Regions from separate parts of the Allobosea sp. 05T422_2 genome, predicted to be linked through region 2. Evidence: riboswitches for the same ligand, from Rfam matches in the RefSeq annotation. Region 2 holds a riboswitch; the other holds the start of a gene.
The links. Region 2 has a riboswitch for thiamine pyrophosphate ahead of thiC (phosphomethylpyrimidine synthase ThiC). Riboswitches for the same ligand answer to the same signal wherever they lie in the genome.
Positions count from the first base shown of each region.

Region 1: another riboswitch for thiamine pyrophosphate. It lies ahead of thiO (glycine oxidase ThiO); the one in region 2 lies ahead of thiC (phosphomethylpyrimidine synthase ThiC).

Region 1 covers NZ_JBFTLD010000251.1:4,635-9,139, reverse strand. Annotated here, with positions in the region: gene AC1DJT_RS29365 (MFS transporter) at 1-562, shown strand, start outside; gene AC1DJT_RS29360 (hypothetical protein) at 607-957, opposite strand; gene AC1DJT_RS29355 (response regulator) at 1,226-1,603, opposite strand; TPP riboswitch at 1,928-2,060, shown strand; gene thiO (glycine oxidase ThiO) at 2,118-3,308, shown strand; gene thiS (sulfur carrier protein ThiS) at 3,305-3,517, shown strand; gene thiG (thiazole synthase) at 3,519-4,295, shown strand; gene AC1DJT_RS29335 (thiamine phosphate synthase) at 4,292-4,505, shown strand, end outside.
Region 2 covers NZ_JBFTLD010000196.1:5,568-12,455, forward strand. Annotated here, with positions in the region: gene AC1DJT_RS25975 (dihydrodipicolinate synthase family protein) at 1-565, opposite strand, end outside; gene AC1DJT_RS25980 (fumarylacetoacetate hydrolase family protein) at 588-1,274, opposite strand; gene thiE (thiamine phosphate synthase) at 1,384-2,058, opposite strand; gene AC1DJT_RS25990 (hydroxyethylthiazole kinase) at 2,055-2,804, opposite strand; gene thiC (phosphomethylpyrimidine synthase ThiC) at 2,813-4,675, opposite strand; TPP riboswitch at 4,754-4,858, opposite strand; gene AC1DJT_RS26000 (hypothetical protein) at 4,941-5,141, opposite strand; gene AC1DJT_RS26005 (OmpA family protein) at 5,250-6,164, opposite strand.

The sequences.
Region 1 (4,505 bases), on a different contig from region 2:
GATGGCGTTGGGTCTGTTCGCCCAGATCGGCCTTCTCGCCCATCTGTTCTCCCTGCTCGTCCCGGCGATCGGGCCTCAAAATGCCGGGCTGGCCATGGGCGGCGCAACGATCGCCGCGATCGCAGGCAGGACGGTGGTCGGCCTCGTCATGCCTGCCTCGGCGGACCGCCGCCTCGTCGCCTGCGCGAGCTATGCGGTCCAGATCGGCGGGTCATTGACCTTCCTGATCGCGGGCGATGCCAACGCAACGCTGATGATCATGGGCGTCATTCTGTTCGGTGCGGGGATTGGCAATGCCACATCCCTGCCACCGCTCATCGCACAGGTCGAATTCGGCAAGGCAGACGTTGCCCGCGTCGTTCCACTGATCGTTGCCATCGGACAGGCAAGTTATTCCTTTGCGCCGGCCGTGTTCGGCGCTCTGCGGACGCTGTCGCCAACCGGACTGTCGAGCTTCGATGGGGCAGCGCTGTTTGCGGTCGCTGCCGTGGTGCAAGCAGCCGCCATTGCCTGTTTCCTATGGGGGCGCCAAAGGCGCTCGCTGCCAGGCGCGACCGCATGACGGAGACAGGCCCCTTGGACCTGGCAGGGGCGAACCCTGTGCGGCTAGCCCTCGCCACCTGCGTCGGACAGCACCCTTGCCGGCACGGGGAGGACGGTCGCCCTCTGGCCGTTTTGCGTGGCCAGCCATTTCAGATAGCGCAGGCGTGCCGCCACCGTGTTGCTGCGATGGGTGTTTTGCAGCCACTCAAGATACTCGGCGAGGCGAACGGTGATGATCTGGACGGTCTTGCCCTTGGCCAGAAGCAGCTCCGTCGCGGCAGCGAACTGGCGCTTCCATTCGGGATAGGAGCGGGGGATCCTGGGGTCCTTGCCGACCATGTCCAGCAAGGCAGGAAAGTCATCTTCCGAATACCACGGTACCAGCACGGTGTCGTAGTAATCGAACTTCCGCATGGCTGTGTCCGCCCAGCAATCGGAAAGCGTCGCCCACCTGCGATCCTACCAGTTCTCCAGCTGGTTTACGAGTTGCGCGCAGTGCCTCACCGGTTTGCGCGCGGGCGAGTTGCAGATCTCGGGATATCCGGTCGGCGCCATCACGAAGGATGCAAGCCCTCCGTCGGGCACGGAAAGCCCGTTTCAAGCCCGTTTCCTGGGCTCTGCCCCGATCCCGCCCCGGCGCGGGGATCGGCCGTTTCCTTCGCGCCCATTCGGTCAGGCGCGCCTAGGCGCTGGCCGGCAAGGATTTCAGCGTCCTGATGATCTCGCTCTCGGTATAGGGTTTTCGAAAGAACCGGGCCCGCTCAGGCAATTTCTGAGGGTCGACCCGGACATGGCCCGAGGTCACCATCAGCCCGATCGGCGGCCATTTCTCGCGCACGACCTCGACCAGCTGCAGGCCGTTCAGCGAGCCCGGCATCTCGACATCGGTGAAGAGGATGCGGACATCGTCGCGTTGCTCGAGAATGGCCAGGGCCTCGTCGGCGGTCGCTGCCTCGACGGCGAGGTAACCGGCCTCCTCGACGAGCAAGGCCGCATACATCCTGATGATCGGCTCGTCGTCGACAACGAGAACAACCGGCTTTTCCGCGTCTGTAGGCACTGGGCTTCTCCTGAACCGCCTTCTTGTCGCGGCGGTAGAGGTCCAACGGCTCATGGACCGGAACGTTCCGCCGTCGCGCCTGCTTTGGGCGCTACGGACAATGCAGGCTGTTGGCATGGCCGGCGGAGCGCTCCCTCGTGAAGCTGCCCGCCTGGCCGCGCGTGCCGGCAGCGGAAGCGGAGCGCGGGTGAATGGCGGMAGGCGAGGTGCCTCAGCAGCGCCTTGGACCGGCGAAGATTCCCGGCCCCTGGCCCGCCAGCCGGGGTCCTCCCGGCGTTCGTGTCTGATTGGCCTTGACCTCGCTGCCGCCCCGGCTCCAGACTGCGCGGATCCAAGGAGATCCCCGGCAAGGGGCTGAGAAACCGCTGGCAGACCGGGTGTTCCCCGGAGAGGCGCGCGGAAATCCTTCGAACCTGATCCGGCTCATACCGGCGGAGGGATGGAGCGTCGCGGCACTTGCCGGCAGCCGAAGGGCTGCCAGATCTCCTTCCCCGAGCGGGCGAGGAGTTTGCCTATGCGAGGCCCGCCACACACCACCCTTCGCCGATCTGGCGACGCTTCCGGGCCCGTCGCCTGCGAGGCGCCGGCCGCCACCGATATCGCCATCATTGGCGGCGGCCTGATCGGTTTGTCCATCGGCTGGCGGCTGGCCCGGCGCGGGCTCGATGTGACCGTTTTCGAGCGTGGCACGATCGGGCAAGGGGCAAGCCTTGCCGCGACCGGCATGCTGGCCGCGGCCGCCGAGCTGGAKCCGGGCGGCGAGGAGCAGCTGCCACTGGCGCTCGAAAGCCAAAGGCTCTGGCCGGGTTTTGCGCGCGAGCTCGAAGCCGAGAGCGGGCTCGGCGTCGACTATCGCCGGGACGGTGTCCTGCTGGTCGCGCTGGGGCGTGAGGAGGTCGAGCGCCTGCGTTTCCGCCATGACATGCAGCGGCGCGCCGAGGTCGAGGCTGCATGGCTTAGCGGGGCGCAATGCCGCGAACGCGAGCCCGGGCTGAGGCCCTCGGTCGTTGCCGGCATTCTCTGCCCGGCCGACCATCAGGTCGATCCGCCGCGCGTCATGGCGGCGCTACGACGCTCCTGTCTCGCGGCCGGAGGGCACCTGGTCGAAGCCTGCGAGGCCGAGCCGGAGCTGGCCGGCGGCCGCGCTCTCGGCGTCTCGACGCCGCGCGGGCTCTGCAAGGCCCCGATCGTGATTGCGGCCGCCGGCGCCTGGACCCGATTTCAGGGGCTCGACATCCCCGTCCGCCCGCTCAAGGGTCAGTCACTCGCCCTGCGCAGCACGCCCGAGACCGGCACGCTCGCGCGTGTCGTCTGGACCGAGCAGGTGCATCTCGCTCCCAAGAGCGACGGCACTCTCCTCGTCGGCGCCACCATGGAAGAACGCGGCTTCGACGACAGCGTGACCGCTGGCGGCGTCTATGCCCTGCTCGACGGCGCCCGGCGCGCACTGCCCTCGATCGAGGAGATGCCGGTCGAGGCGATCTGGTCCGGCTTCCGCCCGACCTCGATCGACGATGCGCCGATCCTTGGTGAGACGGGGATAGCGGGCCTGCTCGTTGCGACCGGCCATCACCGCAACGGCTATCTGCTCGCCCCCGTCACGGCAGCCGCGATCGAGCAACTCCTCGTCGAGAATCGCATCACGGGTCCGGCCGCGTCATTCGGCCAGGCGCGCTTCACCCCCTGTCTGGAGGCAACCTCATGAAACTCATCATCAATGGCAAGGACCGCGATAGCGCAGCGGAGAATCTGGCGGCGCTTTGGCAGGAGGAGACGGCCGAGATGGACTTGCCGGGTCCGCAGGGCTTCGCGATCGCGCTCAATGGCACCGTGGTCCGGCAGGTCGACTGGGCGCAGACGCCTCTGTCGCGCAACGACCGCGTCGAAATCATCCGTGCCTTCGCAGGGGGCTGACATGAGCACTCCGATCGAGGCCCTCACCATGGCGGGCACGGCATTGTCGTCGCGGCTCCTCATTGGCACGGCCGGCTATCCGAGCCAGCGCATCATGGTCGATGCCATCGAGGCCAGCGGTTCGGATCTTGTCACGCTCTCCCTGCGTCGCATTTCGCTGCAGGGCCATGGCTCCGACACGGTGCGCCTGCTTGCCGGCCGCCGCTTCCTGCCCAACACGGCAGGCTGCGAAACCGCGCGCGACGCCATCCTCACCGCCGAGCTTGCACGCGAGGCGCTTGGCACCAACTGGATCAAGCTCGAGGTGATCGGCGATCGCGAGACGCTCTATCCCGATGTCGGTGAGCTGCTGGAGGCGACGCGCCAGCTCGTCGACAAGGGCTTCGTCGTCCTGCCCTATTGCAACGACGATCCGGTGATTTGCGCTCGCCTGGCTGATCTCGGGGCCGCCGCCGTGATGCCGATGGGGTCGCTGATCGGCTCGGGCATGGGCGTCGCCAATCCGGCCAATCTCGAGCTGATCTGTGCCCGCTCGCCCGTGCCCGTGATCGTTGATGCCGGCATCGGCACGGCCTCCGACGCGGTGATCGCCATGGAATGCGGCGCGAGCGGGGTTCTGCTCAACACCGCCGTCGCCAAGGCCGATGATCCGGTGCGAATGGCACTCGCCATGCGTCACGCCGTCGAGGCCGGCTGGAACGCCCGCTTGGCGGGGCGCATTCCGCGGCGTGGGCGGGCTCAGCCGTCCAGCCCGCAGCTCGGGCTTGTGGGGTCGTGAACAGGCTGCCCGACCGGCTGCTCGTCGTCACCGACCGGCATCAGGCCGTGAAGCCTTTGCCGCAGCTTGTCTCTGCGGCGCTCGCCGGCGGGGCACGCTGGATCTGGCTGCGCGATCGCGATCTCGATCAGCCGGAACGCCGCAGCCTGGCGCAGCAGCTGCATGAGCTCGTGAGCATGGCGGATGCGGTTCTGACGATCGGCGGTGATG
Region 2 (6,888 bases):
GGCTGCCTTCCGCCTGGAACTTGCGCAGCGTCGAGATCTTCTCGAGTCCCGGCCAGTCCTCGTGCTTCAGCATTACGCAGGACGGGTTGTCCTGGACGATGCGGCGGATCACGGCCGGCGTCATCACCACCGAGAGCGTCAGCGGGTAGTCCTGGATGACGAAGGGAATGTCGCTGCCGATCGCCTCGACGGCCTGGGCGTAATAGCCGACGATCTGGTCGTCGGTGCGCAGGCTCGGCGGCGGGGCGATCATTACGCCGCCGGCGCCGAGATCCATCACCTGCCGCGCCAGCGAGCGCATAGCCGCAAAGCCCGGCGCCGAAACGCCGACGATGATCGGCTTGCCACCCATCTTCGCGACGGCGCGCTTGACGAGCCCGACGGACTCTTCCGGTTCGAGCTTCGGCGCCTCGCCCATGATGCCGAGCACGGTGATGCCGTCAGAACCGATGCCGGCGTAGAAATCGAAGAGCCGGTCGGTGCTCGTCCAGTCGATGGCGCCATCGGGCGTGAAGGGGGTCGGCGCAATGGGATAGACGCCGCGGGCGTCAGGGGTCAGCTGCATGGTCAGGTTCCTCGAAGTCTCTTCAGGCGATCCGGGTGCGGACGGTGCCGACGCCGTCGATGGCGCCTTCCAGCACGTCGCCCTCGACGACGGCGGCGACACCTTCCGGCGTGCCGGTGAAGATCAGGTCGCCGGGAGCCAGCGCGACGAGGCCGGAAAGATAGGCGATCGTCTCCGGCACGCTCCAGATCAGCTTGGCGAGATCGGAGGTCTGGCGCACGCGGCCATTGACCGTGAGCTCGATCTTGCCGGCCGCGGGATGGCCGCTATGGCTCGCGGGCACGATCTCCCCGATCGGGGCCGACTGGTCGAAGCCCTTGCCCATGTCCCAGGGGCGGCCGGTCTTCTTGGCTTCGCCCTGCAGGTCGCGGCGGGTCATATCGAGCCCGGCCGCATAGCCATAGACATGCGAGAGCGCCTCGGAGACCGGGATGTCGCGCCCGCCGGTGCCAATCGCGACGACCAGCTCCATCTCGTGGTGCAGGTCCTTGGTCTTGCTGGGATAGGGCATGTCGGTGCCGTTGATCACCACTGCGTCCGCGGGCTTGGTGAAGAAGAACGGCTCCTCGCGGTCGGGATCGCCCCCCATTTCGCGGGTATGTTCGGCATAGTTGCGTCCGACGCAGAAGATGCGGCGCACGGGGAAGAGCCCGCCACCCGCTACCGGAACCGCGTTGATGGCGGGCGGTTCGATCACATAATTCGTCATGACGCAGCGCTCCCTCGATGTCGTGCCGTTCATGGGCGAGCGACGGGCGCGAAGCAAGGGGCCGGGCGCTCGTGGCGGGGCTGCGCGCCCGGCATTGCCACGTGACGGTTCAGGTGGATGCGGGAGCTTCTGGCGGCGTCGGCAGCAGCCGCTCGAGCACCGCGCGCAGTGCGCGCGCGGCGGCCTCGACATCGTCCTGCACGAACAGCGCGCCGATCACGGCAATGCCGTCAGCCCCTGCCTCGATGACCGAGGCCGCATTCATTGCCGTGATGCCGGCGATGGCTCCGACCGGGAGCGGCCCCAATGCGGCAGCAGCCTTGCGCCGCAGGGCCGTGAAGCCGTCGAGACCGAGCGAGGAGCCGGCATTGTCCTTGTGCGAGGTCTGGAAGACACCGCCGATGCAGGCATAGTCGATCTTCGCCGAGGCCAATGCGGAGAGTTCATCCTCATGCTTCAGCGTCGCGCCGATGATGGCGCGGGGCCCGAGCAGGCGGCGGGCATCGTTCGGCTTCATGTCGTCGGCGCCGAGATGGACGCCGTCGGCACCGGAAGCGAGCGCGACATCGACGCGATCGTTGATCAGCAGCGGCACCCTTGTGCCGTGCAGGGCCGAGCGGATGGCCCGGGCCTCGCGCACCATCTCGCGCGTCGTCTCGGTCTTGGCGCGCAGCTGGATCAGGGTGGCGCCGCCATCGACCGCGGCACGCGCCAGGTCGGCCAGCGAGCGCCCGGCCGCGATCTGCGGATCGACAATGCCGTAAAGGCGGATATCAACGCTCACCCGTGCTCTCCCATCCGTTCGCGCAGCGTGGCCTCGTCCATCCCTGCCAGCGCGTCGATCAGGTGCACGGCGAAGCTGCCGGGCCCTTGCGATGTCTCTGCCGCAATCTCGCCGGCGACGCCATAGGCGGTCAGCGCGGCGGCGGCCGCGACTGCCGGATCGCCCTCGACCGCGCAGCATGCCGCGATCAGGGCGCCCGCTGCGCAGCCGACCCCGGTGACCCTCGTCATCAGCGGATGGCCATGGGAGACGGACAGCATGCCGCCTGCGCGCATGATCCGGTCGACCTTGCCGGTGGTGACGAGCGTGAGGTTGCGCTCGCGCGCCGTCTTGAGATCGGCAGCAAGCGCGGCCATCTCGGTCGCGTTGCCGCGCACGACGATGTTCGGCAGGCGCAAGACCTCGCGCGCCACGCGCTGGCGCAGCGGCGAGAGTTCGACGAAGACCGGATCGAAGACCAGCGGTTTCTGTCGGTCGCGCGCGACCTCCAGCAGCTTCGGGATGGCGAGTTCGCTCTCGGCATTGATCGTGCCGATGTTGATCAGGATCGCGCCGGCGCCCTCGGCCATTGCCGCGATCTCGTCGACATGGATCGCCATGGACGGGATCGCGCCGAAGGCGAGCAGCATGTTCGCCGTAATGTTCTGCGCCACCGTATTGGTGAGGCATTGCACCCGCGGGCGGCTCGCTGCCACCCGCGCCAGCACGCCTGCAACGACCGTCGCGTCGAGGCGGGCCGCGGTCATCGTCGCGCTCATTCCGCCGCCGGCAAGTAGAGATTGCCGCCCTTGGCGAGGAATTCCTGCGATTTCTCCGCCATGCCCTCGAGCGCCGCGCGTTCGTTCTCGCCCATCGCCAGCACTTCGGCGCGCAGATCCTGCGTGATCTTCATCGAGCAGAATTTCGGCCCGCACATCGAACAGAAATGCGCGACCTTGTGGGCATCCTTCGGCAGGGTCTCGTCATGGAAGGAACGTGCCGTATCGGGGTCGAGCGCCAGGTTGAACTGGTCCTCCCAGCGGAAGTCGAAGCGGGCGCGCGAGACCGCGTCGTCGCGGATCTTGGCCGCTGGATGGCCCTTGGCGAGATCGGCGGCATGGGCCGCGATCCGATAGGTGATGACGCCGGTCTTGACGTCGTCGCGGTTGGGAAGGCCGAGATGCTCCTTGGGCGTGACATAGCAGAGCATGGCGCAGCCGAACCAGCCGATCATCGCCGCGCCGATGCCCGAGGTGATGTGGTCGTAACCCGGCGCGATGTCGGTGGTCAGCGGTCCCAGCGTGTAGAACGGCGCCTCGCCGCATTCGCGCAGCTGCTTGTCCATGTTCTCCTTGATCTTGTGCATCGGCACGTGGCCCGGGCCCTCGATCATCACCTGGCAGCCCTTGTCCCAGGCGACCTTGGTGAGCTCGCCCAGCGTCTCCAGCTCGGCAAACTGGGCGCGGTCATTGGCGTCGGCGATCGAGCCCGGACGCAGGCCGTCGCCGAGCGAGAAGGAGACGTCATATTTGCGCATGATCTCGCAAATCTCGTCGAAGCGCTCGTAGAGGAAGCTCTCCTTGTGGTGCGCGAGGCACCAGCGCGCCATGATCGAGCCGCCGCGCGAGACGATGCCCGTGACGCGGCTCGCAGTGAGCGGGACATAGGGCAGGCGCACGCCGGCATGGATGGTGAAATAGTCGACGCCCTGCTCGGCCTGCTCGATCAGCGTGTCCTTGAAGACCTCCCAGTCGAGCTTGATCGGGTCGCCGCCGACCTTCTCAAGCGCCTGGTAGATCGGCACCGTGCCGATCGGAACCGGCGAGTTGCGCAGGATCCAGGAGCGGATGTTGTGGATGTTGCGGCCGGTCGACAGGTCCATCACCGTGTCGGCGCCCCAGCGGATCGCCCAGACCAGCTTSTCGACCTCCTCGGCAGCGCCGGACGTCACGGCCGAATTGCCGATATTGGCGTTGATCTTGACCAGGAAATTGCGGCCGATCGCCATCGGCTCCAGTTCGGGGTGGTTGATATTGGCCGGGATGATGGCGCGGCCGCGGGCGATTTCCTCGCGCACGAATTCAGGGGTGACGAATTCCGGAACCGAGGCGCCAAAGCTCTCGCCATCGGCATGGCGCTCGCGTGCGCCTTCGAGCATCGCGGCGCGGCCGAGATTCTCGCGATGCGCGACATAGATCATCTCGGGCGTGATGATGCCGGCCTTGGCGAACTCGTACTGGGTCGCCATCTGGCCGGGCTTCGCCTCGAGGATCGGGCGTGGGGCCGGGCAGGCGGGAACGAGCTGTTCAGGCGAGATATGGCCGTTATCGGCGGCAGTGACGGCGCGGCCGGGCACGGTCGTGAAGCCGGAGGCATCGAGCCAGGCGCGGCGCGGCTGCGGCAGGCCGGCATTCAGGTCGATCGTGACATCGCTCTCGGTGAACGGACCGGACGGGTCGTAGATCCGGACCGGCGGCTCGGAATCGGTGGTGAGCTGAACTTCGCGGAAGGGCACCCGCATCTCGGGATGGTCCGGCGGCGCGACATAGATCTTGCGCGAGCCGATGATCGGTCCGGTCGTCACGCTTTGAGGGGCAGCCTTGACGGTATTCTTCTGGGGCTTGGTGTGGGCGTTCATGGGATCTCCTCCTTGGTCCAAGGTTCAGGAGATCCGGGTTTAGAAGCGGTCCAGTTGCTGTCTGCGGGTACACGTGTGGCGCACGCCGCGTTCCAGTCCCTCCGCCGGTATGACCCGGATCAGGTTCGACGGGTTCGGCTTTGGACGCCATCTCAGCTCTTGCGAGCACCCCTCGGAACGAAGCGGAGGTTAGGGCCGGCGGCTCTTGAACGCAACCGGCAAGGGGCGGGATGCGGCCCTGCCATGCGGCGCCGGAATGCCGGGCTCAGGCGAGAATGTCGACGTTCTGGCCCTGGCCAGCGGCAAGAGTAGCCTTCTGGGACTCGGCACTCTGCTGCAGCATATCCACGAGCGCCTGGTCGGACGTCGCCTGCTGCTTCACCATCGCTGTCTGCAAGGTCTGGCGGGTCGAGGCTGCCTGGCTTGCGGCAAAGCCCTGCGCGATCGCGACGGTTGTCTCACTCATCTCAACTCTCCTTACGACAGGTCTTAAGCCGGAGAGCTTGCTGATTCCTGAATCCCCTGATCCGGGGAGACCGGCGCGACGGTCGCCCGCCGCGCCGGTTCTATTGGTTCACTGCGGCTGATTCTGCCCGGCCAGCAGCGGGGTGATGCGTCGGAGCGTGACGCGGCGGTTCTCGCGGGCGGCCTCCTGCGTCTGCACCTTGAGATACTGCTCGCCATAGCCCTGCGTCGTCAGGTTCTCCGGCGGCACCTGGAAATCGCGCGTCAGGATCTCGGCGACCGATTGGGCCCGGCGATCCGAGAGCGAGAGGTTGTCGACATCCGAGCCGACGGCGTCGGTATGGCCCTCGACCAGGAAAACCTCGTTCGGCGCGCGCTGCAGTGCCTGGCTGATCGAGGCGGCAATCACCGAGAGCCGCTGCGCCTGGTTGGGGGTGACCTCCCAGGACCCGGTCTCGAAGGTTACCGTGTCGATATCGACGCTGCGCATGCGGGCGCGCAGGTCCGGCGAGTAGCGGACCTCGTCGAGCGTGTAGCGGCGCGGGATCGCGGCGATCGGCGGGGCGGTGATCGTCTCATAGATCAGGCGCTGGTCGGCCTGCTCGGCGTCGACGATATAGCGCTCGCGCGGGATCGGCAGCGGCGGCGGCGGCAGCACGACGACCTCGTCCGAGAAGCGCATATCCGGCCGATCGCGGCGGGTGTTGTCGATCATCACGATCTCATCGCCATCGCGCATGCGCCGGGTCCGGCGGATCAGGCGGCCATCCTCGTCGGTCACGGTGATGATGCGGCTGCCGTCCGGCCGTTCGAACACGGTGACGTTCTCGTCTCCGCGCCGTTCGGTCCGTCCCTGCCAGCCGAGGTCGCGGAAGCGCTCGGTCTCGTCGCGGCGGATGATGGCACGGTCGTCGTCGCGGATGATCGTGCGACCGGGCTCGCGAATGATCGTGACGTCGCCCTCGCGGCGCTCCTCGCGGCGCCCGCGGACATCGTCGAGGCGCGTCGCGCCCTGCGTCGCCATGATGCCGCCGAGTACGCCTACGCCAAGGCCGATCGCAGCCGCGCCACCGAGGCCGATGCCACCGCGACGGCCCTGCCGGTCAGGCGGGGGCAGTTGCCCGGGTCCAGCGGCTGGAGGCTGGCCGGCCGGAGGCGGAGCGAGCGTCTGGCCCGGCTGCGGCGGTGCAACGGGCGGCGGGACTGCGCCGGGCGCGCGACCGCCGGGGGGCGGGGCGAGCGGGGCTGCTGCCGGCGGCTGAGCGGGTAGCGGCGCCGGAACCTGACCGGGTGTTGCAGAAGGCGGTTGGCCGGCTGGCGGCGCGCCGGGCGCACGACCACCCGGAGGCSGCYCCAGRGGCTGGGTSYCGGGCGGCTGYGCTTGCGGYGCKGTTCCTGGCACCGGRGCTGGRGTCGGGCGAGCCGCCGGAGGCTGGCCCGGAGCTGCCGCTGGCGCCTGGCCGGCCGGTGGCGTGCCGGGCGCACGGCCGGCAGGAGGTGGCGCCAGCGGGGCGGTAGCGGGCGGCTGGGTTTGCGGAGCCGCTCCGGGAGCGCGTCCCCCTGCTGGGGGCGTCAACGGTGCGGTTGCCGGCGGCTGCGCCTGTGGGGCGGGAATCGGACGGGCTGCCGGCGGCTGCACGGGGGCCGGGACGGGCGGCTGGGCGCGCGGCGGCACGGCCTGAGGCTGGCTGGGCTGGGCTGGAGGAGCCGGGCGCGGCACCGCCGGGATTGGCTGAGGCGCGGAGGAG